DNA from 2 places in the Arthrobacter sp. P4_F11 genome. Region 1 is predicted to be linked to the other one. Evidence: predicted binding sites of a transcription regulator. Region 1 holds the regulator's gene; the other holds the start of a gene.
The links. Region 1 encodes HspR, which represses chaperone genes until heat shock. Its sites were predicted from a motif close to AAGTTGAGTCNNNNNGACTCAACTT; they were not measured.
Positions count from the first base shown of each region.

Region 2: the regulator HspR is predicted to act here: its motif matches at 7,017-7,041, upstream of clpB (ATP-dependent chaperone ClpB).

Region 1 is NZ_JBFUJK010000019.1:89,886-104,517, reverse strand. Features, by position in the region: gene AC1DRO_RS18755 (primary-amine oxidase) at 1-1,564, opposite strand, end outside; gene AC1DRO_RS18750 (TetR/AcrR family transcriptional regulator) at 1,683-2,282, shown strand; gene AC1DRO_RS18745 (AraC-like ligand-binding domain-containing protein) at 2,409-3,380, shown strand; gene AC1DRO_RS18740 (APC family permease) at 3,529-4,998, opposite strand; gene AC1DRO_RS18735 (aldehyde dehydrogenase family protein) at 5,348-6,757, shown strand; gene AC1DRO_RS18730 (elongation factor G-like protein EF-G2) at 6,779-8,941, opposite strand; gene AC1DRO_RS18725 (hypothetical protein) at 9,033-9,431, opposite strand; gene AC1DRO_RS18720 (heat shock protein transcriptional repressor HspR) at 9,989-10,411, opposite strand; gene AC1DRO_RS18715 (DnaJ C-terminal domain-containing protein) at 10,427-11,410, opposite strand; gene AC1DRO_RS18710 (nucleotide exchange factor GrpE) at 11,724-12,395, opposite strand; gene dnaK (molecular chaperone DnaK) at 12,398-14,260, opposite strand; gene AC1DRO_RS18700 (hypothetical protein) at 14,601-14,632, opposite strand, start outside.
Region 2 is NZ_JBFUJK010000008.1:150,198-164,829, reverse strand. Features, by position in the region: gene AC1DRO_RS11300 (carboxymuconolactone decarboxylase family protein) at 48-539, opposite strand; gene AC1DRO_RS11295 (glycerate kinase) at 1,192-2,217, opposite strand; gene kce (3,5-dioxohexanoate:acetyl-CoA acetone transferase) at 2,222-3,154, opposite strand; gene AC1DRO_RS11285 (SDR family oxidoreductase) at 3,249-4,013, opposite strand; gene AC1DRO_RS11280 (MFS transporter) at 4,099-5,418, opposite strand; gene AC1DRO_RS11275 (LacI family DNA-binding transcriptional regulator) at 5,586-6,644, opposite strand; gene clpB (ATP-dependent chaperone ClpB) at 7,074-9,743, shown strand; gene AC1DRO_RS11265 (septum formation family protein) at 9,760-10,530, opposite strand; gene AC1DRO_RS11260 (DUF3073 domain-containing protein) at 10,824-11,057, shown strand; gene AC1DRO_RS11255 (VOC family protein) at 11,329-12,111, shown strand; gene purM (phosphoribosylformylglycinamidine cyclo-ligase) at 12,163-13,332, opposite strand; gene purF (amidophosphoribosyltransferase) at 13,329-14,632, opposite strand, start outside.

The sequences.
Region 1 (14,632 bases):
GGCCCTGGGCATGCAGCTTGTAGCCCACGGGTTCGCCCAAGCGGTTGCGTGATTCCGGGTTGGAAATGATCCAGGTCCGGCCGCTGCGCGCGTCGGCTTCCCGGACGGCTTCCGACTCGCGCGCCAGGACAGTCCGCTTCCGGGAGAACGCGTTGCCGCGTTCGTTGCCCTCGCCCATTCCCTGGCGGACCACGTCTTCTTCTTCGACCCGGTTGGTGAGGCCGTCGACCGCCATATCGAGACGGGCGCTGAACAGGTGCTGGTGGTACGGCGCGCCCAAGCCCGGGGCGAGCTGGGAGATGTTGGCCGAGCCGCCTTCGGGGTAGGCGGAGGTGAAGACGACGCCGGTGGCCTTGGCCTCGAACTCGATGGTGCCGTCGAGGTAGAGGTACCAGTAGAAGCCGTAGTCGTAGTTGCCGATGGTGGTGAAGAACGAGATCACCAGGCGGCGGTTGCGGCGGGTGTAGTTGATGCCCGTCCAGAGGTCGCTGTGCTTGGCCAGGATCCCCCAGTCTTCCTCGTGCATGCAGATGCCGTTGCGGATCTCGCGGGGGTTGCCGAAGGCGTCACTGATGACGGGGCTGAGGTAGGTGATCTCGCCCAGGCAGTCGCAGCCCAGTTCCAGGGAGTTGGCGTACTGGCCCACGAGGTATTCGCCGGTGTCGAAGTAGTTCTGCCACGACCGGATCGGCGACGGGTCCCCGTACGGGACCACCATTTCGGCGATGGATGCGCGGTTGATGATGGGACGCAGGCGGCCGCCGTCCTCGAAGGCAAGGTTGTGCAGCACCACCCCCTCGCGGACGTCGAAGCCCACGTCGACACTCCACTTTTCCCATTCAACGTGGTTGCCGCCGGTGACCGTGAAGCTGGGCCCGTCCGGCTGCGTGATGTTGATCGGCTTCTGCGTGGTGCGCATCGGGCCGGTGAGCTCCGGATCGGTGTAGTTGCCGTGCTCCGCGGGAATCGGGACGGCGCCGGTGTCCAGCACCTGCGTCACTTCCTGGCTCACGACGTCGACATATGCCACGAGCCCGTCCACCGGGTGCGCCCAGGCGCTGTCCTCGGGGAAATCCTGCACGAAGGCCAGACCCCGAAGGATCCGGCGGCCCCTTTCCTCCGGGTACTCGAAGACGCCGGCGGACAGCGGGGCAACGCGGACCTTGCTGACGTCCAGACCGCGGCTGGCGAGGGCCTTGAGCCAGCGCTCGTCCGTGGCCAGGAGCTGTTCGACGACTTCGAATTCCTCCTCCAGAACCGGGAGCTCGCCGGTCACCGCCGTGTCCAGCTCGACGGCGGAAACCACCGTGCCGCTGGAGACCGAAACGGTCACATCGGCCGGCCTTCCCCCTGCGGCATCGTGCAGGAAGACCCGGAACCGCCGGTCCTCACTTTCGGCCGGCGCGTTCCGGGCGGGGTCCAGCAGACCGAGGTACGCGATGCGGCGGGTCTCGCCCAGCAGTCCCGCGGCACGCAGGATGCCCTGGACCGCGGTGATTTCGGCGCCCGTGGCCAGGCTGTGGGGGCTGTAAGGGGTACGGGTGTCAGTTTGTGCGGTCATCATGACGGCCTTCGTTCGGTGACCTTGGCGGGTCAGAACTTTATTTTCTATAGTTGTAGAGAATACGGAAATGTAAGCTGTGCCACAAGAGTCCGACGAAAAATATTTGGGGAGCTGTCCGGTGCCAAAGATTGTCGACCACGACCAGCGGCGGCTTGAACTCGTCGACGCCACGTGGCGGATCATCGCCCGGCTCGGGATTGAAAGTGCCACCATGCGGGAAATTGCCCTCGAGGCAGGATTCGCGAACGGCGCCCTCAAGCCGTACTTCCCCACCAAGGATGACCTGCTGACTTTCGCGTTCGGGCACGTCTTCAACCGCACCAACGACCGCATCGCAGGTGTCACCGCCGGGCAGGCCGGACTGGCGGCCCTGCGGTCGTTTTGCGTCGAGGTGCTGCCCTTGGATGAGGAGCGGATCAATGAGGCCCGGATTGTCATCCCGTTCTGGCAGAAGGCCATCAACGACCCCGGCAAGGCCCGGATCCACCGGGATTCGATGGAGCAGTGGCTTGCGGCGATGCGGCGGTTCCTTGCCGAGGCGCGGCAGACCGGCGCCGTCACCACTACCGTCGACGACGCCGCCCTGGCCGGGCAGCTGCTCAACCTCCTGCTCGGCGCGCAGATTACGGCGGCACTCACCCCGGAAGGCCAGGTGGAACTCGGGCTGAACGAGCAGCTGGAGGGCTTCCTGACCCTGCTGGGCTGCCAGGCCCGGTAATTGGGCCCGGGCGATCTTTTTTCGCCGGTTGTCGAAAAAAGATGACAGCGGCGGGCTGCGGCGCTACCCTGAAAGGACTGTGTCCCATGACACACTCCCAGAAATACGACGGCGTCAGGATCTCCTATGACCGCAGTTGCAGCCCGCCCCTCGCTCGGTCCCACGGGACAGGACGTTCGAACCAGCACGGCAGAATCCTTCGACCACTGGCGGCACCTCGTCGCGGAATCCTTCGTTCCCCTGGCCGCCTCGAGCGCAAATGCGGACAACTTCCACGGCCGCTTACGGGCCCGCAGGCTGGACCGCATGGCACTCGTCGAGGTCTCCTCCACAAGCCATGAGGTCCACCGCACACCGGCGCTGATTGCGCAGTCCAACCAGCGCTATTTCAAGCTCAACCTCCAGCTGCAGGGCACCGGGCTCCTCATCCAGGACAACCGCGAGGCAGTCCTGCATCCGGGAGATCTCTCCATTTATGACACCAGCCGCCCCTACACGCTTGCCTTCGAGGGCGACGCACGGCTCATGGTGCTGATGTTTCCCTGGGACGCACTGTCCCTGCCGCCGGAGTGCATCGCACAGCTTTCGGCCGTGCGTTTGGCCTCCGACGGGGGCCTCGCCGCCATCGTCGGGCCGTTCATTGCCCACCTCGCTGAGAACCTGGAGGCGCTGAGCGGCCCCAGCGGATCGCGGCTGGCCACCAACGCCCTTGATCTCGTCTCCACGATGCTGCATTCGGAACTGGACATGTCCCCCGACCGCATGAAACCCCAGGCCCTGTTGGCGGCATCCGTCCGCGAGTACATCGATGCCCACCTGGCCGATCCAATGCTGTCACCGGCGTCCATCGCGGCGGCCCATTTCATCTCCACCCGGCACCTGCACAACGTCTTCCATGAATCCGGGACCACCGTGGCGAGCTGGATCCGGACCCAGCGGCTGGAGGGGGCGCGCCGCGAACTGCGCGATCCGCTCCTGGCCGGAATGCCGGTCGGAGCCGTGGCCGCGCGCTGGGGCTTCCTGGATGCGGCCCATTTCAGCCGCTCCTTCCGGGATGCCTTCGGTGAGTCCCCCAGTGACTGGCGGCGCGGCGCCTGAGCCTGGCCTTCACCCCCTGCCGAGAGCACCTGCTGTCGTCAGCACCGCCGTTGTCGGCGCCGCGGAAACTACAAAGGCAGAGGGGGCGGTGCCGGATCTGTCCGGCACCGCCCCCTCTGCTTCCACTGCTGATGCCCACCGCCGCCCGTCAGACAGTGACCCCTGCGCGCGCGGCCCTGCCCTCCACGGCAATTTCCACCAGCACACCGGCGGTAAACACTATGGGTACGGTCAGCAGCAGGCCCACGGCCGTTTCGGCACTGCCGCCGATCAGAGCGGTGAAGTTGATGATGACGAGGGACAGGACCCAGCCAAGCAGCAGGGTGGCGAGCACCGGTGCCACCGCGGTCTGCCAGAGCTGGCCGGGCACCCTTTCCCGCCGGAAGTACGCGACGACGGCCAGCGAACAGAGCATGTAGAGCACCAGGAGCGCGGCCACGGCCAGCCCGCTGAACCAGGAAAAGAGGGTGAGGACAGGATCCAGGGACAGCACCGCGAACGGCGCCACGAGCAGGAAGGCGACCACGGTCTGGATCCGTGCAGCGACGGCGGGCGCCATGTGCCGGTTGGTCCGGGCCACTCCGCGGGGCATCGACCCGCGCAGGGCCAGCGAATGGAGGTAGCGGTTGATGCCGTTGTGGAAGGCGATGATGCCGGCCAGCAGGGAGGTCACGAGCAGCATGCCGGTGACCGTTCCGGCCCACGGCCCGAACAGCTCCACCATCGGCGTCAGCACGAACGCGGTGGAATCGCCCGATTCGAGGGCCGCGCCCGCGGCGTCGATGACATGCGAGGGTCCGTAGTAGCTGACCAGCATCCAAGAAATGAAGGAGAAGAAGACCGCGATGACGACTACCGAGAGGTATGTGGCCCGGGCTACGGTGCGGTGGGCGTCCTTGGCCTCGGCCGAGTAGATGGCCGTTGATTCGAAGCCGAACATGGAGGCGACGGCGAACATGATGGCAACGCCCGGGGCGCCTGCGCCGATCGCCGCGGGAGAGAAGGACGCCGCCAGGCTGATCCCCTCCGGCCCGCCGCCCCGCAACAGCACGGTGAACCCGAACATGAGCAGGATGGCGACCTCCAGGCCCACGAGCACCGCCAGGACCCGCGCCCCGAGTTCGATGTTGAGGGAGCCCAGCACCTGCACGCCCGCCATGGTGATGGCGGCCAGAAGCCACCAAGGGACCACGATCCCGGCAGATCCGAGGAGGCCCGAGAACGCCGCGCCGTACAATCCATACATCGCGGCCTGGACTGTGCTGTACGCGAGGAGCGCGAGCCACGCCGCTCCCGCGCCAACCTTGCGTCCGAAGGCGGCGGTGACATAGGCGTAGAAGGCGCCGTTGGCCTGGATCTTCCGGCTCATGGCCACGAAGCCGACCGCGAAGATCACGATGACGATGCCCACCACCAGATACGCGCCGGGGGCGCCGGCGCCGTTGCCGAGCGCTGCGGCCAGCGGTGACGCCCCGACGATTCCGGTCAACGGCGCCTGGGCTGACAAAACAAAGAAAAGAATGCCCATGACGCCGACGCTGCCGGCACGCAGCGCGGTGGAGTGCTCCGTGCGGGGGCTGGATTCTGCGGTCCGGGAATCTGAATTTGAAATACTCATCGGATCCTTCTTAACGGTCATGAGTCTGGGGAACGGCGGTCTGGGAAATGGGGGTGCGTTGCACCGTGAAATCCAGCATGGCAGGTGGCGCCCGTCACGCTGTTGTCGCTGAGCGACCGGTTGTTGTTCCTGAGCGTAGTCAGCACCAGGGCCGTCGCCGCCTGCACGGCCGGCCGGACGCCCTCCGGTCCGCAGCCTCGGGAAATTGCTTTCGGTGTTCCGTTCGCTCCCGCACAACAGCTCTTCGCGGATAGACAAGCCCCTCGGCCCCTCGCCGGAGCACGCTTGAAACAGCACTCTTAGGCCGCACCGGCCGCGTTCTCTGACCTACTCGATGTGGAGTACCCCCATGGAAACCTACGACGCCCTACTCGCCTCGATCACCCCGGTGGCCGGGGAAACCCGCACGATCTTTGACCCGGCCACCGGACAGCCGGTCGGCGAAGCACCGGTCCACACCGTTCAGGACCTCGAAGCCGCCATCGCCGCCGCAGCCGCCGCGCAGCCGGCCTGGGCTGCACTGGGCCACGACGCCCGGTCCGCCGCGCTGCTCAAGGCCGCCGACGCCGTCGAACGCTCCGCCGAGGAACTCGCCCGCCTGCTCTCCCGCGAGCAGGGCAAACCGCTGAACGGCCCGAACGCCCGCTTTGAGGTCGGCGCCTGCGCCGCCTGGCTCCGCGTCGCCGCCGGCACGCCCCTGGACCCCGAAACCGTGGTGGACGACGGCGAAACCCGCGCCGAACTGCACTACCGGCCCATCGGCGTCGTCGGCGCGATCGGCCCCTGGAACTGGCCCATGATGATCACCGTCTGGCAGCTCGCCCCAGCCCTGCGCATGGGCAACGCCGTCGTCATCAAGCCGTCCGAATACACCCCGCTGTCCGTCCTTGCCCTCGTCGAAGTCCTCAACCAGGAACTCCCCGAAGGCCTCCTCACGGCGGTCTCCGGCGGCCGTGACGTGGGCGAGGCCCTGGCCGGACACCCCACGATCGGCAAGATCATGTTCACCGGCTCCACCGCCACCGGCAAGGCCATCATCAAATCCTCCGCCGACACCGTCAAACGCCTCACCCTGGAGCTCGGCGGCAACGACGCCGGCATTGTCCTGCCCGACGCCGACCCGAAGGCGATCGCCGAGGGCCTGTTCTGGGGCGCCTTCATCAACACCGGCCAGACCTGCGCGGCGCTCAAGCGCCTCTACGTCCACGCCGACATCTATGACGCCGTCTGCGAGGAACTCACCACCGTCGCCCGGGCCATGCCCATGGGCAACGGACTCGACGAGGCCAACGTCCTGGGCCCGCTGCAGAACCGCCAGCAGTTCGACATCGTCGCCGGCCTCGTCGGGGCAGCCCGCGACTCCGGCGCCAGGATCCTGCTCGGCGGCAACCCGGAGAACGACCAGCCCGGGAACTTCTACCCCGCCACCCTGGTCGCGGACATCGCCAACAGCAACCCGCTGGTCGCGGAGGAGCAGTTCGGCCCCGCCCTGCCGATCATCCGCTACGGCACCGTGGACGAGGCCATCGTAATGGCCAACGCCGTCGACGTCGGCCTCGGCGCCTCGGTCTGGTCCTCCGACCCCGCCGAAGCCCGCAAGGTGGCGGCCCGGCTCGAGGCCGGCACCGTCTGGATCAACAAGCACGGCGCCGTGGACCCCCGCATCCCGTTCGGTGGCGCGAAGCAGTCCGGCTACGGACTCGAATTCGGTGTCGAAGGCCTCAAGGCCCTCGGCGTTCCGCAGGTCATCAACGGCTGACGCTGCACTTAGCAGGGGCCATCAGCGCAGCGCCTGCGGCACTGGTTCGTGCCGCAGGTAGCTGCGCCGGAACCGGCCGCTGCCGGCGGTCAGGGCCCGCAACTCCACCGCGTACCGCAACAGTTCCTGGTCCGGCACCTCGGCGCTGATCTCGGTGCCGTCGGCGCCGGCGGAGGTGGTTCCGGTCAGGCGTGCCCGCCGGGAGGACAAGTCGCTCATCACGGCGCCCACATGGTCCTCCGAAACGCTGATGGTCACGGACGAGACCGGTTCCAGGAACTGGATGCGGGTTGCCCCGGCCGCCTCCCGGAGGGCCAGCGCCCCGGCCGCCTGGAAGGCAGCATCGGAGGAATCCACGCTGTGCGTCTTGCCGCCGATCAGCGTTACCTTGATATCCACGACCGGGAACCCGGCCGAGACGCCTTTCTGCATCTGGGCCCGCACGCCCTTTTCCACCGAGGTGATGAACGGCCCGGGAATCACGCCGCCAACGGTCTTGTCGACAAACTCGAACCCGCCGCCACGGTCGAGTGGTTCCACCTCGATGTCGCACACCGCGTACTGGCCGTGGCCGCCGGATTGTTTGACGTAGCGCCCGTGCCCGGCGGCCGGCGCGGCAAACGTCTCCCGCAGCGGCGTGATGACCGGGACGCTCTGCAGGTTCACCCCTAGGTCCCGCAGCCTGCCCAGGACGACGTCGGCGTGCGCCTCGCCCATGCACCACAGGATCAGCTGGTGGGTTTCGGAGTTGCGTTCCACCCGCAGCGTCGGGTCCCCGGCCGTGACCTTCCCCAGGTTCCTGGCCAAGGCGTCCTCGTCGCCGTGCGTGGCGGCTTCGATGGCGACCGGCATAAGCGGGTCCGGCATGTCCCAGGCGGCCACCAGCAGCGGCAGCTCCTTGGCCGAAATCGTGTCGCCGGTCTCGGCGGTGCCCAGCTTGGTCAGCGCGCAGATATCCCCCGCGACGCAGAACGGCACTGGCCGCAGTCCTGATCCCAGCGGCGAGTAGAGGTGGGTGACCCGCTCGTCGCTGTCGTGGTCCTCGTGGCCGCGGTCGGCCATTCCGCGGCCGCCCACATGGATGGCGGCGTCCTCCCGCACCACGCCGGAGAAGACGCGCACCAGGCAGACGCGGCCAAGGAACGGGTCGATCGTCGTACGGACCACTTCACCGAGCAGCGGGCCGTCGGGGTCGCAGCCGAGCGCGCCGGCGGGCACCCCGTCGAGGTCGGTCGCTGCGGGGACGCCGCGCTCCGCCGGCGTCGGAAACGCACGCACCAGGACCTCGAGCAGTTCCGACAGGCCGAGTCCGGACTCCGCCGAGGCCGGCAGCACCGGATGGAAGGACCCGCGGGCCACCGCCGTCTCAAGATCGGTGATCAGGACGTCGGGGGCGATTTCCTCGCCTCCGAGGTAGCGCTCCATGAGCGTCTCGTCTTCGCTCTCGGCAATGATCCCTTCGATCAGCGCGCCCCGTGCGGACTCCGCGGCGGCGAGTTCGACGCCGGTCGCGGCCCGGGTGGCCGGCGCCGGTTCCGCATCACTGTAGTCGGAGACCGTGCCGGTCAGCAGTCCCAGCAGCCCGGTGACGGGACCGTCGGCGGGGACCGGCAGGTAGAGCGGAAGGATGGAGTCGCCGAATGCCAGGCGGCAGCGGGCGATGGCGGCGTCGAAATCCGCGCGCGGATGGTCCAGGCGGCTGATGACCACGGCCCGCGGCATCCCGAGCCGCTGGCACTCGCTCCAAAGCGCCGTGGTCGCTGCGTCGACATCGTCGGTGGCCGAGACGACGAACAGCACCGCATCCGCCGCCCGGAGCCCTGCCCTCAGCTCGCCGATGAAATCCGTATAGCCCGGAGTGTCCAGCAGGTTGACCTTGATGTCCCCCACCATCACCGGCACCACCGCGAGCGCCACGGAGCGCTGCTGCGCGATGGCGGAAGGATCCGAGTCGCTCACCGTAGTGCCCTCGGCGATCGAGCCCTTGCGGGTGATGGCTCCGGTGGCGGCAAGCAGTGCCTCGGTGAGCATCGTTTTTCCGGAACCGGAATGCCCCACGAGTGCTACATTGCGGACCTTGTCCGGCTGTTCCGGCGGCGCGACGCCGTTGGCGTCTGCCCGCCGGAGGTCAGACGTACCCCGGACCGGTCCCCTTGACGGCGTCTTGGCGCCTTTCGACGGCATGAGAACCTCCCGGCGTCGCATCCACTCGTGCCCTGCAGGGCCTTGTGTTAAGGATTGGACACCCTGGGACGCCCGGACAGCAAGGTCTTTTTCAGGCCGTGGCCGGAGCAACCAGGGAACCGGAGGCTGCCCGGTTCCGGAGCCAACGGCCCAGGGCCTTGCCTTTGCCCTTCCACCAGCTGTCCTCGTCGCTGCCATAGTGCCACCGGAAGATCACAGCGACCAGGACGAACACTCCGGCCGCGACCTCGGGCCAAGAGCCGGAGGCGGCATCGAGGAGCACGCTGACCGCCATGACCAGGATGGAAGGCAGCGCAAGTGTCCGGAACCACGTGTTGGCGACGTACCGGCTGCGGGATCGCGGCACGGAGACCGCGCGGACGAAATCGAAGCACAGGCAGACGACCACCAGGGCCTGCCCCAGGGACATCAGGATGTGCCCCGGCAGGGAGCCGGCAAACAGCACGGCCGCCTGGAGCCCCGGGCTCACGGCGTGCCCGTCAAAGAAGCTGGCCGTGAAGAATCGGCAGTGGACGGATCATACTCGGTTGAATCATGCATGCGATGCCCCCGGCGTCTACGCTGCTCCTGCGCTGGCTCCGCGCCCGGGCTTCCCGTAGGAGCTGTAGGCGTGTCATGCCAGCCTTTTCTGACACTCCAATTCAACGCGCGGAATGGGCATGAAGTCACGCAAATGAGGTACCCGACTATCGGATGGTCGGGTACCTGATTGCGTTCCGGTGTACTCGGTTCGCTCCTGCCGCTACTTGCCCCGGCGGATTCGCTCCACAGCCCGCCGGCCGGCTGATCGGGCAAAAAACAGACTTCTTGCTCCGTTGCTCCTGGTCGGCACACCTGCCCGGCACCAAGCCGCCCTGCTCAGCAGGGAAGCCTGGGGAAACAGCGAACGCGCCGCCGTCGACCAGCTCATCGCCGCCAGCAAGTAGGCCACGGCAGCCCCCCACCGGACGCAACAACAGGACGCAACAACAGCTGTGCCCGGGACCACTGGTCCCGGGCACAGCTGCGTGTCCTGGCCGATGAGTCCTAGCCCATGCCCCTCGGCCGCCACACCACCAGCGCCTGCGACCGCGCCTGCGGACGCTTGCCGCGGGCCAGGCTGACGACGTCGCCGGCAGTTCCTGCGGCGAAGATCCGCGAATCGGCCCCTTGGCGGCGCCGGCCCAGCTCCTCAGTCAGTTCGCCGACCCGGCGCTGCAGGGCGGCCACCTGGTTCTCCAGCTGCAGGATCCGCTTGATGCCCTCGAGCGAGACCCCCTCCTGGGAGAGCCGCTGGACCTCGCGGAGCATGTTCACATCCCGCTGCGAGTAACGCCGCGACTTGCCCGGGGCACGGCTGGGCGAAACGATGCCCAGCCGGTCGTACTGGCGCAGCGTCTGCGGGTGCATGTCCGCCAGTTCCGCGGCAACGGAGATGACGAAGATCGGCTGGTCGAAGTCGATGGCCATGGCTGGATCCCGTTCCTAGAGCCGGGCCTTGGCTGTCAGGCCCGCGCGGACGTCCTCATTGGCGGTGGCCGTGGCGAAGGCCTTCACGGCCTCCTCCGCTTCCTTGTTCAGCTTCCGCGGAACAGCGACGTCGATCGTCACCAGCAGGTCGCCGGTGGCTTTGGCGTGCTTGACGCCGCGGCCCTTGACGCGCAGGGTCCTGCCCGAGGGCGTCCCTGCCGGAACCCTGACCTTGACCGTGTCGCCGTCGATCGTCGGAACCTCGATGTCGGCGCCCAGGGCCGCCTCCGGGAAGGAGACCGGGACGTGGATCCGGAGGTTGTCGCCGTCGCGGACGTAGAATTCGTGCGGCTTTACCGAGACGGTGACCATGAGGTCGCCGTTGCCGGCGGGCGCGTACTGCCCCTTGCCGCGGACGCGGACCTTTTGTCCGTCCTTGATGCCGGCCGGGATGCGGACGTCGATGACCTCGCCGTCCGGTTCACGCAGGCCGATCGTGGTGCCGCGGATGGACCCGCCGAATGAGATCGAGGTCGACGCGGTGCGGTCCGAGCCCTTCTGCGGGGCCCGCTGGAAGGACTGGCCCCCGCCGCCGAATCCGCCGCCGCCGAAGAGATCTGCGAACTCGGGCGGAATGCCGCCGGCCGTGCTGTAACCGCCCGAATGGCGGCCCCCGCCGCCGGTAAAGAGCCCGCCGAAGAGGTCCTCGAAGCCAGCTCCGCCGCCGGCCCCGCCGCTTCCGCCGGGGGCAAAGCGTGCACCGCCGCCCATGGCCCGGATGGCGTCGTACTGCTGGCGCTCATCGGGATCCGAGAGCACGGAATAGGCCTCGGAGATGTCCTTGAACTTCTTCTCCGACGCGACGTTCCCCGCATTGGTGTCCGGGTGGTGCTGCCGGGCAAGTTTGCGGTAGGCCTTCTTGATGTCGGCGTCGGAAGCGTCCTTGGCGACACCAAGGATCTTGTAGAAGTCCTTGTCCACCCAGTCCTGGCTAGCCAATGGCGTTTCCTTTCAAATCTGTTCTTAACGAACTCTCCGCGATGCATGGGCCCCCGCCCCTTCGCCGGGTGGCTCGGGATCTACGATCCCAAGCCACCCGGCTTCGACAGGCCCGATGCCACTCCCGGGGCCCATGCATCGCTCCGAGCTTGTGATCATCTCACCTTAGGTGACGCGAACGCTGAACGCCGGAGCGGATGAGGGGGCCCGGGAGTGGCATCGGGCCTGCCGGAGCGTGGTGGCAAAGTCCGTAAGGACTTTGCCACCACGCGTAGGGGCGGGGCCCCCTTATCCGCGAAGGCGTGGGCGCAACCTACGCCGGTACCGCCACGATCACCTGGGCCGCGCGGAGGACACGGTCGCCGGACTTGTAGCCCGAGCGCAGCACCTGGCTGACGGTATCGATTTCGATATCCGTGCCAGGCTGCTGGATGAGGGCCTCGTGGATGGTCGGATCGAACTCCACGCCGGTCTCATCGATGCGGACCAGTCCGTACGTCTTCAGCGCAGCCTCCAGTTTGGCGGCGATCGCGGCGAAGGGGCCGTCCGCGAGGTCGCCGTGCTGGCGGGCGGCGTCGACGTCGTCCAGCACCGGGAGCAGGGAGTTCAGGACGCCGATGACGGCCATCTCCCCCGCCACGGCCCGGTCGCGTTCGACCCGCTTGCGGTAGTTGACGTACTCGGCCTGCAGCCGGCGGAGGTCATTCCTGAGCTCCTCCGCCGCGGCCGCGTCAACGCCCTGCGCTACAGATTCCGCGGCGGGCACCTCAACACTGTTGAGGATGTCCTCTGCCTGGGACAGGGCGTCCCCGGAGTCTGCCGCGGCAGCGGCGTGATCCTGGCCGGGGTGGCGGGCCTGGCCGGTCTTCGGATCAACCTTGCGGTTATCGTGGATCACCGGCTTCTGCGGCTCGTTCTCCTGCTGTTCCGCGTCGCGCCGGCTCTCGGAAGAACCGTGCTCTTCTTCGTTACCGTGGTGCGGCATAATTACTTCTTCTCGTCTTCGTCAACGATTTCGGCGTCGACGATGTCCTCATCGGAACCGGCTGCCTGCTCGCCCGCGGGGGCACCCTCCGCGCCGGTGGCGCCGTCGGGGGATCCGGCGTGGGCATAGATGGCTTCGCCGAGCTTGCTCTGGGAAGCCTGCAGCTTCTCAAACGCGGTCTTCACTGCGGCGTCATCGGTGCCTTCGAGGGCCTTCTTGAGGGCGTCGACGTCGGCCTTGACCTCGGTCTTGACCTCTTCGGGCAGCTTGTCGGCGTTGTCAGCGATCAGCTTGTCCACGGAGTAGGCGAGCTGCTCGGCCGTGTTGCGGGTGTCGGTTGCCTCGCGGCGGGCCTTGTCCTCGGCTGCGTGCTCTTCGGCGTCGTGGACCATGCGGTCGATGTCTTCCTTGGACAGCGCGGTGCCGCCGGTGATGGTCATGGACTGTTCCTTGCCGGTGCCCTTGTCCTTCGCCGAAACGTGCACGATGCCGTTGGCGTCAATGTCGAAGGTGACCTCGACCTGCGGAACGCCGCGGGGGGCCGGCGCGATACCGGTCAGTTCGAAGGTGCCCAGCGGCTTGTTGTCGCGGGTGAACTCACGCTCGCCCTGGAAGACCTGGATGGCCACGGACGGCTGGTTGTCATCCGCGGTGGTGAAGGTTTCGCTCCGCTTGGTCGGGATGGCGGTGTTGCGCTCGATCAGGTGCGTCATGATGCCGCCCTTGGTTTCGATGCCCAGGGACAACGGGGTGACGTCGATCAGCAGCACGTCCTTGCGCTCGCCCTTGAGAACACCGGCCTGCAGGGCGGCGCCGACGGCGACGACCTCATCGGGGTTGACGCCCTTGTTGGGCTCCTTGCCGCCGGCCAGTTCCTTGACGAGGTCGTAGACGGCCGGCATGCGGGTGGAGCCGCCGACGAGCACGATGTGGTCGATCTCGGAGAGCTTGATGCCGGCTTCCTTGATGACGTCCTGGAACGGCTTCTTGGTGCGGTCCAGCAGGTCCTTGGTGAGGTCCTGGAACTTGGCGCGGGTCAGCTGCTCGTCCAGGTGGACCGGGCCGTCGGGGGTGACGGACAGGTACTGGAGGGAAACGTTGGTGCTGGAGGAGGAGGAGAGTTCCTTCTTGGCCTGCTCCGCGGCTTCGCGGAGACGCTGCAGGGCAATCTTGTCCTTCGTGAGGTCGATGCCCTTGACCTTGAGCTGGTTCAGCAGGTATTCAACGACGCGCTGGTCCCAGTCGTCGCCGCCGAGGTGGTTGTCACCGGCGGTGGCGCGGACCTGGATGGTGGAGAAGTTGTCCTCATCCTTGCCGACCTCCAGGAGGGAGACGTCGAAGGTTCCGCCGCCGAGGTCGAAGACCAGGATGAGTTCGTCTTCCTTGCCCTTGTCCAGGCCGTAGGCCAGGGCGGCCGCAGTGGGCTCGTTGACGATGCGCAGGACGTTCAGGCCGGCGATTTCTCCGGCCTCCTTGGTGGCCTGGCGCTGGGCGTCGTTAAAGTAGGCCGGCACGGTGACGACGGCGTCGGTGACCTTTTCACCGAGGTAGGACTCGGCGTCGTTCTTAAGCTTCATGAGGATACGGGCGGAAATTTCCTGCGCCGTGTACTTCTTGTCGTCAATGGCGACGGTCCAGTCAGTGCCCATGTGGCGCTTGACGGACGCGATGGTGCGGTCAATGTTGTTGACGGCCTGGCGCTTGGCGATCTCGCCGACCAGGACCTCTCCGGACTTGGAGAAGGCAACAACCGACGGCGTGGTGCGGCCACCCTCGGCGTTGGCAATGACGGTGGGCTCGCCACCTTCGAGAACGGAGACGACGGAGTTAGTGGTTCCGAGGTCAATACCTACTGCACGTGACATGGATTGTTTCCTTACTTCCTAGGAATCTTGCGGAGATGGCCGCGGACCCGCAGTGGCTCTAACCGCAGTGGGTCCGACCGTTATTGAGCGATCTACACTCAACTTTACCCAGAGGGGGACATAAGTCAATTTAAAGTTGAGCGAAGTCGACTCAACCCTGCTTACCCGTCCCGCCCGAGGCAACTCCTCGCCGCCTAAATTCCCCTCAATCCAGCCCTTCCGGCGCGTCCCGGGCGGCGTTTCGCCCTGCGCGAACCTGCACGCTGGGCGCAGGGGCGCAGACCTGGCGAGGGGACCAGCCGGCGCCCGCGCCGGCTGGTCCCGCCAGCTTTTGGTCCCGCTAGTTGTCGCCCCGAGCGGCGTCGCCGTCGG
Region 2 (14,632 bases), on a different contig from region 1:
CCGACCGGGTGTTCTGGTACCGGCGGCTGGCGGGAGTGGACGGTGGGTTAGCCGCGGGCGCCGCGGACCGGGTGCTGGCTGACGATGGAAACCCGGTTGAACGCGTTCATCGTAATCGCCAGCCAGCTGACGGCGGAAAATTCTTCGGCCGTCAGGTGCCGCCTGGCCTGTGCGCCTTCGTGGTCGCGGGTATAGGCGTCAGAGATGGTGGTGATGGCCTCGGCCAGCGTCAGGGCTGCACGTTCCTTTTCGGAGAACAGAGTGGTGTCTCGCCATGCGGGGAGGACGGCCAGGCGCTGGGCCGACTCGCCGTTCTTGACGGCATCGCCCACGTGCATGTCCAGGCAGAAGGCGCAGCCGTTGATCTGCGAAATGCGGACATTGAGCAACTCGATGAGTGTGTCGTCCAGCCCGGCCTCGGTGGCGGCTTCCTTGGCTTTCAGGCCCAGCCCGTTGAGTGCGCGCCAGGCAGCGGGGTGCGTCTTGTCAAGGAATATGCTCCGGTGCCCGGGATCCTGCGGTGCCGTCGTGTCATTCATGGATTCCACAATACCGACGGGCCTCGGCACGGCCCGGAGCGGCGTGTGACAATTTTGTCAAACCTGTGACAAGCTTTGGGGGTGGGAGTGTTTGGTTCGGCGGCCGGCTCCTTGGGGGACCCGGCCGCCGGACCGCTCCTCCTGAGCCCGGACTTTCGGGCAGCTACTTTCGAGCCGGCCTCACGAGCCGGGTCACCTTAACTGGGCCTCACTAACCCGGCCACTCCTTCTGAGCCGTGCCATCCGAGCCGGTCCAGGCTTCGCGCCACCGAGCTCCGCTAGGCCGGGCTTCACGAGTTGGTTTTCACCAGTTCCCGCTTGGGGACATGTCCAGTTTCCAGCCAATCGTGCGGCTGCGGGAGGACATGTCCAGTGGTCACGTCCGGCAGCGGGGGACATGTCCAGTCTTCAGGTCCGGGGATGAGCACAACGGGCCTATGTCCACTGGCAGAGGGCAGCGGAGGGCATGCCCGGTGGTCACACGTGGCGGGATGGGCATGTCCAGCTTTTGGGCAATTTTGCGGAGACGAGGGAGGGCATGTCCCATGGTCACGTCCGGCTGCGGGGGACATGTCCAGTATTCGGGCCCGGGGATGGACATAAAGGGAGTATGTCCACTGGCACGGGGCAGCAGAGGACATGTCCCGCGGACTCACAGGTGAGCAGGAGCAGCAGGAGCAGCACCAGCAGCATGGGAAGCCGCCGCAGCCGCACGGGCCAGTTCCGCCCCCGCCGCCTGCATGGCTGCCGGATCTCCGGCCACGATGATGCGGGCAAAGCTGTCTGCGTAGTCGCCGAGGTCCGCATCCACCGATCCCACCACCGCGTACACCGGAGTGGTGCCGGCACGGGCCAGGATGGCACCGACGATCTTCCCCTGGCCGGTCTGGGAATCCAGCCGGCCCTCGCCGACCACCACCGCGCTGCTGGCAACCAGCTGCGCGTCGAAGCCCAGCAAATCCAGGACATAGTCCGCCCCTGACACCAGGCGGGCGCCGTAACGGGCCCACATTCCGCCGGAGAAGCCACCCGCCGCGCCGGTCCGGTCCACCAAGCGGGGATCGCGGCCGTAGTCCCGGGCGAACTCCGCCGCGAGCAGCTCGAGTCTGTGTGTCAGCAGCTCAACCGCGGCCGGCCCGGCTCCCTTCTGCGGCGCGAACACGCGTGCGGCGTCGGAGAAACGCGTCGTGACATCACTCAGGATCACCAGTTCGGCGCCGCGGAGCCCGCCGCGTTCCTCGATCCCGGCGATGGCGCCGGCCCCGCCGTCGGTGGTGGCCGAGCCCCCTGCCGCCACCACGATGCGGCGTGCGCCGTGCCGGGCGGCCTCCGCGATCAGGACGCCGGTGCCGTACGTGCTCGCCGTCAGCGGGTCACGACCGCCGGCGGACGGCAGGTTGAGGCCGCTCGCGACGGCCAGTTCGACGACGGCGGTCCCGTCGGCGGTGAGCCCGACCGCTGCCTCGACGGGTTCGCCCCACGGCCCGACCGTGGTGAGAAGGACGGGCCGGGCGTCCAGACCGCGGGCCAGGGCATCGGTGGTGCCCTCGCCGCCGTCGGCCACGGGCAGCTCGCGTGCCGCCGCGCCGGCCGAGCGGATGCCAGCCGCGATGTGCCCGGCCACCTCGGCCGCCGTGAAGGTGCCCTTGAAACTGTCCGGGGCCACCAGGATGCTCATCGGCTCAGAACCCTACGTTTTCCCGGCCCTTGAGCTGCAGCATCTGCCGCGCCTCGTCGGGGGTGGCGACCTCAAAGTTGAGGGCTTCCAGGATGGTGCGGATCCTGGTGACCTGTTCGGCGTTGGACGCGGCGAGCTGGCCGGGACCGATCCACAGGGAATCCTCCAGGCCCACCCGGACGTGGGAGCCCATGGCGGCGCCGATCGTGGCGAGCGGCATCTGGTTCTTGCCGGCGCCCAGGATGGACCACTCGTAGTCCTCGCCGAGCAGGCGGTCCGCCGTGCGGCGCATGTGCATGAGGTCCTCGGGGTGCGCGCCGATGCCGCCGAGCAGGCCGAAGACCGACTGGACGAACAGCGGGCCCCTGGCCAGCCCGCGGCCGTGGAAGTGCGCGAGGTTGTTCAGGTGCGAGATGTCGTAGCACTCGAACTCGAAGCGGGTGCCGTTCTGGTTGCCGATGCCCAGGATGGTCTCGATGTCCTGGAAGGTGTTCTTGAAGACGAGGTCGCGGCTCTTTTCGAGCCCTTCGCGCTCCCAGTCGTGGCCGAACTCGGTGAAGCGGTCCAGCATCGGGTACAGCCCGAAGTTCATTGAGCCCATGTTGAGGGAGGCAAGCTCCGGCTTGAACAGCGCCGCCGGCTGCATCCGCTCCTCGACGCTCATGTGCGGCGAGCCGCCCGTGGTGATGTTGATGACGGCGTCGGTGTTGCGCTTGAGCTTGTCCAGGATCGGGGCGAAGTGCTCGGGGTCCTGGGAGGGGCGGCCGTCTCTGGGGTCGCGGGCGTGCATGTGCACGATCGCGGCGCCTGCCTCGGCGGCGCCGATCGCGGCGTCGGCGATCTCCTCGGGGGAGACGGGCAGGTGCGGGGACATGGACGGTGTGTGGATGGCGCCGGTGACGGCGCTGGTGATGATGACCTTGCGGGCAGCAGCCATGGGAATATCTCCTTGGTGGGCAGGGCGGGGCAGTGTGGGGGCGGGGCGGGCGGCGGGCTGGGGCGGACCGGCTCCCCAGGCAGTTCAGTTCAGGTCAGTAGAGCTTTTCGGTGTTGCCGTCCACGGCGAGAGCCTGGCCGTTGACGTTGCGGGCCATATCGCTGGCCACGAAGGCGGCCATGTTGGCGATGTCCTCGGCCTCGATCAGCCGACCCAGCGAGGACTGGTTGTGGTACAGCGCGGACACCTCGTCCGCCGGCAGCTCGAGCATCCGGGCTTTGGCGGCGATGACGGAGTCGATGCGTGGGCCGTTGACGGCGCCGGGGCAGATGGCGTTGACGCGGATGCCGTCCGGGCCAAGTTCGATCGCGAGGGTTTTGGTCAGCCCGACGACGGCCCACTTCGACGCCGAATAGGCGCTGCGGCCGGCCATGCCCAGCCGCCCGGCGGCCGAGGACAGGTTCACGATAGAGGCGCCGCTGCCCTCGCGCAGCAGGGGCAGGGCATGCTTGATGCAGAAGAACTGACCATGGATGTTGACGTCGAAGGTTGCCTTCCACGCCGCGGCGTCGAGGGATTCCAGGGGCCCGGTGGGCCCGGCGATGCCGGCGTTGTTGACGAGGACGTCGAGGCCGCCCATTTCGACCCGGACGGTGTCCATGAGTTCGCGGACCTGGCCCTCGTCCGAGACGTCGCTGACCGCGGCGAGGAGCCCGTTGACGCGGGCCTTGTCGACGGCGTCGGGGTCGATGTCGGTGACGAAGACGGTGGCGCCGAGTTCCCGGAACTTGCTGGCGATGGCCAGGCCGATGCCGTTGGCTCCGGCCGTGACGAGGATGCGCTTGGCGGTGAAATCCATGAGTAGTCCTTGCAGTGAGATGGCTTGCGGACCCGCTCCGAACGCGCGGCGGGGCGCGTCCGGAACGGGCGGTGGGAGCAGTGCGTCAGTGGGCGGCCGGAACAATCGCGGGCTTCTCCGTGCCGCGCTTGAGCAGCAGGGACAGCAGCGCGCCGATGACGCACATGCCCACGATGAACCACAGGCCGGAGAGCTTGGAGCCGGTGGCGTCCTGCATGAAGCCCATGACGTAGGGGCCCAGGAAGCCGCCGCAGAGGCCGATGGTGTTGACGAAGGCGATGCCGCCGGCGAGGGCGGCGCCGCTGAGGCGGGTGGCCGGGTAGGTGAAGAGGATCGGCTGCAGGGCGAAGAAATTGAAGGCGGCGAGGCAGAAGCCGATCATGCCCAGCAGCGGCCCGCCGACGGCGCCGAGGGCGAAGCCGGCGACGATGCCGGTCATGGTGCCGGTGACCAGCATCCGGGAGCGGCGGCCGTCGGTGGCGAAACGGGGGACCAGCAGGGCGCCCGCCGCGGAGAAGATCCACGGGATGGCCGTCAGCAGGCCGATCTGCAGCGGGCTGAGCTTGCCGTACGTGCCGATGATGGAGGGCAGGAAGTAGGACAGGGCGTAGACGGCGATCTGGTGGGTGAAGTAGACGCCGACGACGAGGAGGATCTGCTTGTCCTTGAGAACATCGCGGAGCAGGTGGTTGCCGGAGGCCGCGGCGCCGGCGGTCTCCTCGGCGGCGATGCGGGCCTCGAGATCGGCGGCTTCCTCGGCGGTGAGGAACGTCGCCATGCTGGGGCGGTCCGGGAGCTTCTTCCAGACGACGTAGGCGAGGACGCAGGCCGGGAGTCCTTCGACGAGGAACATCCACTGCCAGCCGTGCAGGCCGCCGAGCCCGTCAAAGGTCAGAAGCAGCCCGCCCAGCGGGGCCCCGACAATGTTGGCGATGGAGACGCCGAGCAGGAACATTCCGTTGGCCTTGGCGCGGTCCTTGACCACGAACCATTGCGTCAGGAAGTACATGACGCCCGGGAAGAGTCCGGCCTCGGCCACGCCTAGCAGCATCCGCATGATGTAGAAGGACCATTCGCCCTGGACGAAGGCCATGCCGGCGGAGATGATGCCCCAGGTGATCATGATCCGCATGATCCAGAACCGGGCGCCGACCTTGTGCATGATCAGGTTGGACGGGATTTCGGACAGGGCGTAGGTCAGGAAGAACAGCCCGGCGCCGATGCCGTACGCGGTGGCCGAGATGCCGAGGTCGATCTCCAGCCGGTCCTTGGCCATACCGATGTTGGTGCGGTCCAGGAAGGCCATGATGTAGGCGCCGATCAGCAGCGGCATGACGCGGCGTAAGATCACGCCATTGATTTCCTGTGGCGTGCGCATCTTCTTTGTTGCGGATACAACTGACATGGGTCGGGGTCCTTGGCTCGTTGGGGGGATAGGTGGTCAGGGCGGGCATGCGGAAAGGGCATACGGGAGGTAGGCGGCCGCGGCGGTGCGCGCGGCGCGTGGTTCGTCAGAGTCGCGGGAACGGGTAGGGCTGGCCGCGGACGGGCCGGCCCGCGTGTGGCGCGGCCTCAGCTGTCAGGGGGCGTGCAGCCGCACGTCCGCCCGACGTGCAGGCGGTGCCGGCACACTTTCGAGGTGTAGGTGGCGGACGGGGAATCGATGCGTTTGAGCAGCATGGCGAACGCCTCGTTGGCCATTTCCTGCTGCGGTTGGACAATGCTGGTCAGGTTGATCAGCCCGGAGCGGCTGTGCGGCAGCCCGTCACAGCCGGCGACGGCGACGTCGTCCGGGATGCGCAGGCCGCGCGACAACGCGTATTCCATGACGCCGATGGCAAGCTCGTCGCTGCCGCAGACCACGGCCTGCGGCGGCGTTCCGGCCGAGAAGAGCCGCTCCGCCGCCAGCCGGCCGCCCTCGTTGTTGACCCTGGTGCTGATCTTCCGGTCACCGCTGATCGTGATGCCCGCCGCGGCGGCTGTGCGGACAAACGCCTGTTCGCGGGCCAGGGAGGCCGTTGAGAACCGGGGGCCGATCACTGTGGCGATTTCGGTGAAGCCGTGGCTGAGCATGTGCTGCATCAGCGTGGTGGCTGCCGCGTCGTCGTCGATCCCGACGAAATCCGAGTCGAGGAAGTCCGCCCTGCGGGACAGGCACACGTAGGGGATGCGGGCCGCCCTCAGCGTGCGGAGCGCGGTGGCGTCGTCCCGGAGCGAGGCGGCCAGGATGATGCCATCGACGTTGCGGTGCGCGAGTGTCGAGGTGACCTGGGCGAGCACCTCCGGATCGTCCTGGGTAGTGGCGACGAACACTTCGTAGCCGGACTCCGCCGCGGCCGTAATGACGCCCTGCGCCCAGCGCGGAAACATCGGATTGATGATGTTCGGCAGGATCAGCCCGATGACCCGGGTCCGCTGCGGGTCGGTTGACTGCGACGGCTTACGGGGCCTGAAGCCGAGCTCGTTCGCCACGTGGATGATGTGGCGCCGGGTCTCGGGCGAGACGCCGCCTTTGCCGTTGAGGACGTAGGAAACCGCAGCCGAGGAAACCCCTGCAGCGCGGGCCACGGCAGCGGCCGAAACCGGCGGTACGGGGCCGTCGACGGTGGCGCTTATGGCGTGTTCGTGCATGTCCGGCCCTCCTTCGCGTCGGTTCGTTTTGCTGTGACCCCAGTTACAGTAAGGAGCCCGCCGATCGTTAAGCAACGTTAAGTCATTCACGCGGGCCGCGCAGGCTAAGGGCCGCCGGGCATGCTCATTGTTCACGCCCGGCCCGAGGGGACATGCCCAATGTTCGTGCCCGAGCCGGGGGGACATGTCCAGCCGTGGACCCGGGCGCTGGGCATGGTGGGGCTATGTCCACTCTTCGGGCGCGCTGGAGGGCATGTCCCGCGGCGGGGGCGCGCGAGGGTGTGCTGCGGGGGCGTCCGGGTGGCCGCGGGCGGCCGGCCCTAGACAGGCGTTTCGCTGTCGGCAAACATGGAGCCAGCCTCCCTCATTTCAAACTTGAGCGATGTAGACTCAACTTTGATATCAGGACCATTCCGGAAGGAGCCCTCGTTGGACGCCAAATTCACCACCAAGAGCCAGGAGGCCCTCGCTGCGGCCTCCATGAACGCCTCGACTGCGGGCAACCCGCAGCTCGAGCCCGCTCACTTGCTCAAGGCCCTCATGGACCAGCGGGAGGGCGTCGCCGTCGCGCTGCTCCGCGCCACCGGCGCCGACCCGGACGCCGTCAGTGTCCAGGCGAGCACCGCCATCAAGGCCCTTCCGTCGACCTCCGGGAGCAGCGTGCAGCAGGCGCAGTTGTCCCGGGCAGGGCTGCAGGCGATCAAGAATGCCCAGAACGAGGCCGAGCGCCTTGGCGACACCTTTGTCTCCGCAGAAATCCTGCTGCTGGGGCTTGCGGCCGGGAGCGACGGCGTCGGGAGGCTTCTGCGCGAGGCCGGCGCCTCGCACGAGGCACTGCTGGCCGCCCTGCCGGGCTTCCGAGGCGGCCGCAAGGTGGACAACGCTGACCCCGAAAACTCCTTCCAGGCGCTGGAGAAGTACGGCACCGACCTGACTGCGATTGCCCGCTCGGGCAAGCTGGACCCTGTGATTGGCCGCGATGCCGAAATCCGGCGGATCATCCAGGTCCTGAGCCGCCGCACCAAGAACAACCCCGTCATCATCGGCGAGCCCGGCGTGGGCAAGACCGCCGTCGTCGAAGGACTTGCCCAGCGGATCGTGGCGGGCGACGTCCCCGAAAGCCTGCGCGGCAAGACGCTGATCGCCCTGGACCTCGCCTCGATGGTGGCCGGGGCGAAGTACCGCGGCGAATTCGAGGAGCGGCTCAAGGCTGTCCTGGAAGAGATCAAGAACTCTGAGGGGCAGATCGTCACGTTCATTGACGAGCTCCACACGGTGGTGGGTGCCGGCGCCACCGGGGACAGCTCCATGGATGCCGGCAACATGCTCAAGCCCATGCTGGCCCGCGGCGAGTTGCGCCTCATCGGTGCGACCACGCTGGACGAGTACCGGGAGAACATCGAGAAGGACCCCGCCCTGGAACGCCGCTTCCAGCAGGTCTTTGTCGGGGAGCCCAGCGTGGAGGACACCATCGGCATTTTGCGCGGTCTCAAGGAGCGCTACGAGGCGCACCACAAGGTTGCCATCGCCGACTCCGCCCTGGTTGCCGCCGCCACGCTCTCCAATCGGTACATCTCCGGCCGGCAGCTGCCGGACAAGGCGATCGACCTCGTGGACGAGGCCGCGTCCCGGCTGCGCATGGAGATCGATTCCTACCCGGAGGAGATTGACCAGCTGCGCCGCTCCGTGGACCGCCTGACCATGGAGGAGTTAGCCCTCGCAAAAGAGAAGGACCCTGCCTCCGTGGAGCGGCTGGCTACACTCCGCGCGGACAAGGCGGACAAGAATGAAGAACTGGCCGCGCTGAACGCCCGCTGGGAAGCCGAGAAGGCCGGCCTCAACAGAGTGGGAGACCTGAAGGCCAAGCTGGACGAACTCCGCTCGGCAGCGCAAAAGGCCCAGCGCGAAAGCGATTGGGAGACCGCGTCGAGGATCGAGTATGGCGATATTCCTGCCCTTGAGCGGGAACTCAATGTGGCCGCCGAAGCGGAGTCGGCCCGGGTGGCCGGCGGCGGGGCCAAGCAGGATCTCATGGTGGCCGACGAGGTCACCGCCGACGACATCGCCGAGGTGATTTCGGCCTGGACCGGCATCCCCGCGGGGCGCATGCTCCAGGGCGAAAGCCAGAAGCTGCTGAACATGGAGCACGTGCTGGGCGAGCGGCTGATCGGCCAGACGAAAGCCGTCGCCGTGGTCTCCGACGCCGTGCGCCGCGCCCGCGCCGGGATCAGCGACCCCAACCGGCCCACCGGCTCCTTCCTGTTCCTCGGCCCCACCGGCGTCGGCAAGACCGAACTCGCCAAGTCCCTCGCGGACTTCCTGTTCGACGACGAGCGCGCGATGGTGCGGATCGACATGTCCGAATATTCGGAGAAGCACTCCGTCGCCCGGCTCGTCGGGGCGCCTCCCGGGTACGTCGGCTACGAGGAGGGCGGCCAGCTTACCGAGGCCGTGCGGCGGCGCCCGTACTCCGTGCTGCTGCTCGACGAAGTGGAAAAGGCCCACCCGGAGGTCTTCGACATCCTCCTGCAGGTACTCGACGACGGCCGGCTCACCGACGGGCAGGGCCGCACCGTGGACTTCCGCAACGTGATCCTGGTGCTCACCTCGAACCTGGGCAGCCAGTTCCTCGTGGACCCCAACCTCGACGCCGCGGCCAAGAAGAACGCCGTCATGGCCACGGTCAACGCTTCTTTCAAGCCGGAGTTCCTCAACCGGCTCGATGAAGTCGTGCTGTTCGATCCGCTGAGCGTGGAGGAGCTCTCCCGGATCGTGGAACTGCAGGTCAAGGAGCTGGGCGAGCGGCTCAAGGGCCGCCGGCTGAACCTCGAAGTTACCGAGGGTGCCCGCGCCTGGCTGGCCGTATCCGGCTTCGATCCCGCGTACGGCGCGCGGCCGCTGCGCCGTCTGGTGCAGCGCGAGATCGGCGACCGGCTGGCAAAGGCCATCCTGACCGGCGAAATCGCCGACGGCGACACCGTCCTGGTGGACACCGCGCCGGACCTGATGGAACTCACCATGGGCGGGCTGGGGGACAGGGAGCTGACCAGCGGCGGCGCGGCCACGGGCACCGGGCTCTCGGTCCGGCGCAAGGAGTAGGCGCCGCCGGGCAAGCCTAGGGAAGCAGGGACTCCTTGATGACGTTTCCGCCGTTCGTCGCGGCGTAGCAGTCGACCCGCCGGTCGCCCATCTCCCAGCTGCGCGGGCTCGGGTAGGCCAGCTTGTAGCTCAGGTCGTAGTCGCCGGCCTTTGCCGTGAGCGGAGCCGCCTTGCAGGCATCGCGTGCCTTCTGCTTGAGCTGGTCCCGGCCCGGGTACGAGTCATCTGGCCCGTATTTTTCCACGGCGACCAACTGCGCCGAGTGGCCGGTGGCGCAGTCCACGACGGTGGACTGTTGCGCATCCGGGTCGAAGTCCTTGAAGCAGTCCCGCAGCTGGAAGTCCAGGGGGCTGACGCCTTCCAGTGGCAACGCCCCGCGGCTGGCGGGGGCGGACGCCGACGAAGCGGCGGGGGCCGGGCTGTCGTTTTCCGGGGAGGCCTGGCCGCTGCCGGCAAATGCGGCCACAGCCCACCAGACCAGAAGCGCAAGCACCACGAGGACGGCCGCGGCCACGCCGAGCCGCTTTGGCCCCTGCCGGCGGATCCGGCGGACCAGGGGGCGTGCCCGCCGTGAGAGAGCCTTCTTGGTGCGTGAGAGCGCTTTCCTGGCGCCGGCGAACGCGGTGCCGGCAAGGACCGGGCGCGCGGGTTTCGCCGCTACGGGTGCCGCCGCAGGATTCGTGGGCCGCCCACGGTCGGCTGTGATGACGGGCAGGGCGGACGTCGGCGGCCTCGAGGGCGGCGGCGGGATAGTCCCGGCGTCGTTCCTTGGATTCTCTTCGGTCACTGAGAAATTCACCACTTCCGTGCGTCTTTGCCGAGGCTGGAAGCCCGGCGTAGCGGCCCTTTTCTGGGCGCACATCACGAAACTCTATCGAAGATGCGCGGCACCGCGCATGCGCCAGTGGCAGCGCCCGCCGTTGCGGGAGGCGCCACACTGTCCACAGGGGGCGGGCCGGCGAGCAGTTGGCGCCGAAAGCATGTAATCTAGGTGTACGACAAATTGACCAAACATTCCGGGGCCTCACCGATCGCCAAAAGGTGACCACCTCCGGTCCAAGTACAAAAGGGGGTCACGCCATGGGGCGCGGCCGTCAAAAGGCAAAAGCTACCAAGCAGGCTCGGGACATCAAGTACTACTCCCCGAACACTGACTATTCGGCCCTTCAGCGCGAGCTCACGGGCCCGGGAAGTCGTGCCACGAGCCACTTCGCGGATGACCCGGTTGAACCGGATTATTCAGCGTATGTGGATAAGTACGCGGACGATGTGGAAGACGACGACGACGAGGTTGATTCCCGTCGCATAGGTTAGTCGGCGCTTCCTTCCGGCAGTTTTCTCTGGGGGATCCATCCGGCACCGCGGTGCCAGCCAAAGATTTTCGGGCCGCCGGCCACACCTGTAACAGGCGTGGCCGGCGGCCTTTCTTGTGCCCGCAGCCGTCCCTATCCGGGCCGGCCGGCTGGCTGGCTGGCCCGCGCTGCGCCGCGGATGAGCCGGCGCAGTTGTCACCGGCGGGGCGCCGGGCTAGGTTGTTCGTGCCGGATTTTCCCGGACGCCACACCGATGCCCCGGAAGGACTGCCATGACCATGCGCAAAGGATTCGCCGAGGGCGAGCTCTGCTGGACGGACCTCCAGACCCCCGACGTGGAGACGGCGAAGGCCTTTTACTCGGAGGTCTTCGGCTGGCGGTTTGAAGACCTGCCCACTCCGGACGGACGCAGCTACGCGAAAGCCTTCCTGGGCGACGACCTGGTTACCGTGCTCGCGCCGCAGAACCCCCGGCAGGAAGCCGCGGCCGAACCGGGCCGGTGGAACGTGTACTTCGCGGTCGACGACGCGCGGGACCTGGCCACCGAACTGGCCCATTCCCCCGGGCACCTTGAATTCGGCCCCGAGGAGATCGGTGACACCGGCGTCATGGTCTTCTTCGCCCCGCCCGGCGGCGGAACCACCGGGGCATGGCAGGCCGGCAGCCACATCGGGGCCGGCCGGAGCCAGGAGGCGGGCACCTTGGCCTGGGCCGAACTGCTCACGCCGGAGCCGCAGGCCGCCGTCGGCTTCTTCCAACAGCTCTTCGGGCACGACGTCACCGAATACCCCCAGGACGACGGCGGCACCTACACCACGCTCATGGTGGGCGGCGCCGAGGTGGCCGGCATCGCCCGGGTCCCCGGCGACGCGCAGGACACGCTCGAGCCGGGGTGGCAGGTCTACTTCGGCGTCTCCGACGTCGCGGCGGCGGTGCAGGCTGCGGTGGCCGCGGGCGGCGTCGTGCTGATCGAACCGGACGAGATCGAGGAAGCCGGCACCATCGCCACCCTCAAGGATCCCCAGGGCGGCGTCTTCAGCCTGCTCGAGGTCTAGGACCGATAAAACACGTCGAGTGCGGGAGCACTCGACGTGGGTCGGGCCCGTTTAGGCGTAGGCGTTGACCAGCCGGACGGCGCCGCCGTCGACGCCCTTGGCGCCCTGGACGTAATTCGGGCCGGTTTTGAGGACCGCATCCGAGTTCTGCTCGACGGTGCCCATGATCCAGGACGGCAGGCCGCGGTCGTTGAGCCGGTTCACGGCCGCGTCGGCCGCTTCCGGCGAAACAATGGCGACCATGCCCACGCCCAGGTTCAGGGTGCGCTCGAGGTCGGCCAGCGGGACGTTGCCGAGCTCGGAAACCAGCTTGAAGATGGCCGGGAGCTCCCAGGTGGAGCGGTCGACGGTGGCCAGCAGGCCCTGCGGGAGGACGCGGGCGAGGTTGGCTGCGAGGCCGCCGCCGGTCACGTGGCTGAAGCCGTGGACGGCCTTGCCGCCCGCGGAGCCGTTCACCGGGAAGGTGCGGGCGAGGTCCAGGCAGTCCGCGGCGTAGACGCGGGTGGGCTCGAGGAGCTCCTCGCCCAGGGTGCGGCCGAGCTCGGAGACCTGGCGGTCCAGGGCCCAGCCGGCGTGGTTGATGACGCGGCGGACCAAGGAGTAGCCGTTGGAGTGCAGGCCGGAGGAGGCCATGCCGATCACCACGTCGCCGGCGCGGACGCGGTCCGGGCCGAGCAGCTGGTCGGCCTCGACGACGCCGGTGGCGGCCCCGGCGACGTCGTACTCGTGCTCCCCGAGCAGGCCGGGGTGTTCGGCGGTTTCGCCGCCCACCAGGGCGGTGCCGGCGACCGAGCAGGCGGCCGCGATGCCGCGGACGATGTCGGCGATGCGCTCCGGGACCACCTTGCCGCAGGCGATGTAGTCGGTCATGTACAGCGGTTCTGCGCCCACGACGACGATGTCGTCCACCACCATGCCGACGAGGTCGTAGCCGATGGTGTCGTGGATGTCCATGGCCTGGGCGATTGCCACCTTGGTGCCGACGCCGTCCGTGGAGGTGGCCAGCAGCGGGCGCCTGTAGGTCAGCAGCCGGGAGACGTCGTAGAGGCCCGCGAACCCGCCGACGCCGCCGATCACCGAGGCGTTGTGGGTTGCCTTGACGGCGTCCTTCATGAGTTCGACGGCGCGGTCTCCCGCTTCGACGTCGACGCCGGCGGAGGCGTAGGTGATGCCGGCGTTCTGGGCGGCGTTCATGTCAGCGGCCGGGGAGGCGGAAGTCATACTGGCTCTTTCTTGTCGGCTGTGGTGACGCGGTCGGCATCGGTGAGCAGTTCTTCGAATTCGGAGTCCGGCCCCGGATCGCAGCCGGTGGCGCCGGCCTTCTCGGCCGGATCGTCGGAGATCGACGTGCCGGGTTCGGCGTCGGACGCTGCGGAGGCCGCGGGCGCCGCGCCGGAAGCAGCCGTGCCGGCGGCGGGCGGGAGGCCGCCGAGGTCGGTGCGTTCGAGCAGGTTCTTGCCGAGCTTGTCCGCGCCGGGCAGCTCGATCGGGTACTTGCCGGTGAAGCAGGCGGTGCAGAGACGCTCGCGCGGCTGGCGGGTGGCGTCGATCATGCCGTCTTCGGAAATGTAGGCGAGCGAGTCGGCGCCGATGGCCTGGGTGATCTCGTCGATGGTGGCGCCGTTGGCGATCAGTTCCGCCCGGGAGGCGAAGTCGATGCCATAGAAGCAGGGCCACTTGACCGGCGGGGAGGAAATCTTGATGTGGACGCTTGCGGCGCCCGCCTCCCGGAGCATCCGCACGATGGCGCGCTGGGTGTTGCCTCGGACGATCGAGTCGTCCACCACCACAACACGCTTGCCGCGGATCACGGATTCTAGGGCGTTGAGCTTGAGCCGGATGCCGAGCTGGCGCAGCGTCTGCGAGGGCTGGATGAACGTGCGGCCCACGTAGGAGTTCTTGACGAAGCCGTGCGCGAAGGGGATGCCGGATTCCTCGGCGTAGCCGACCGCCGCGGGCGTGCCGGATTCCGGTACGGGGATGACGATGTCCGCTTCCTGGGTGTTTTCGCGGGCCAGTTGGCGGCCCATTTCGACGCGGGATTCGTACACCGAGCGGCCCGCAATGGAGGCGTCCGGGCGGGCGAGGTAGACGTATTCGAAAACGCAGCCGGCCGGCGTCGCCTCGGCGAAGCGCTGCGAGCGGACGCCGTCCTCGTCGATCGCGATGAACTCGCCGGGTTCGATTTCACGGATGAAGCTGGCGCCGACGGTGGCGAGGGCGGACTGCTCGGAGGCAACCACCCAGCCGCGTTCAAGCCGGCCCAGGCACAGCGGGCGGATCCCGTAGGTGTCGCGGGCCGCGTAGAGGGTGCCCTCATCCATGAAGACGAAGCAGAAGCCGCCCTTGATCTTGGGCAGCAGCTCCATGGCCGTCTGCTCCAGGGACTTGCCCTCTTCGCCCTCCAGGAGCGCGGTCACCAGCGCGGTGTCCGAGGTGTTGCCCTGCTTCATCTCGCCGCTGAGGTTTCCGCCGTTGCGGTCCTCGATCATCGCCTTGAGCTCGGCCGTGTTGGTCAGGT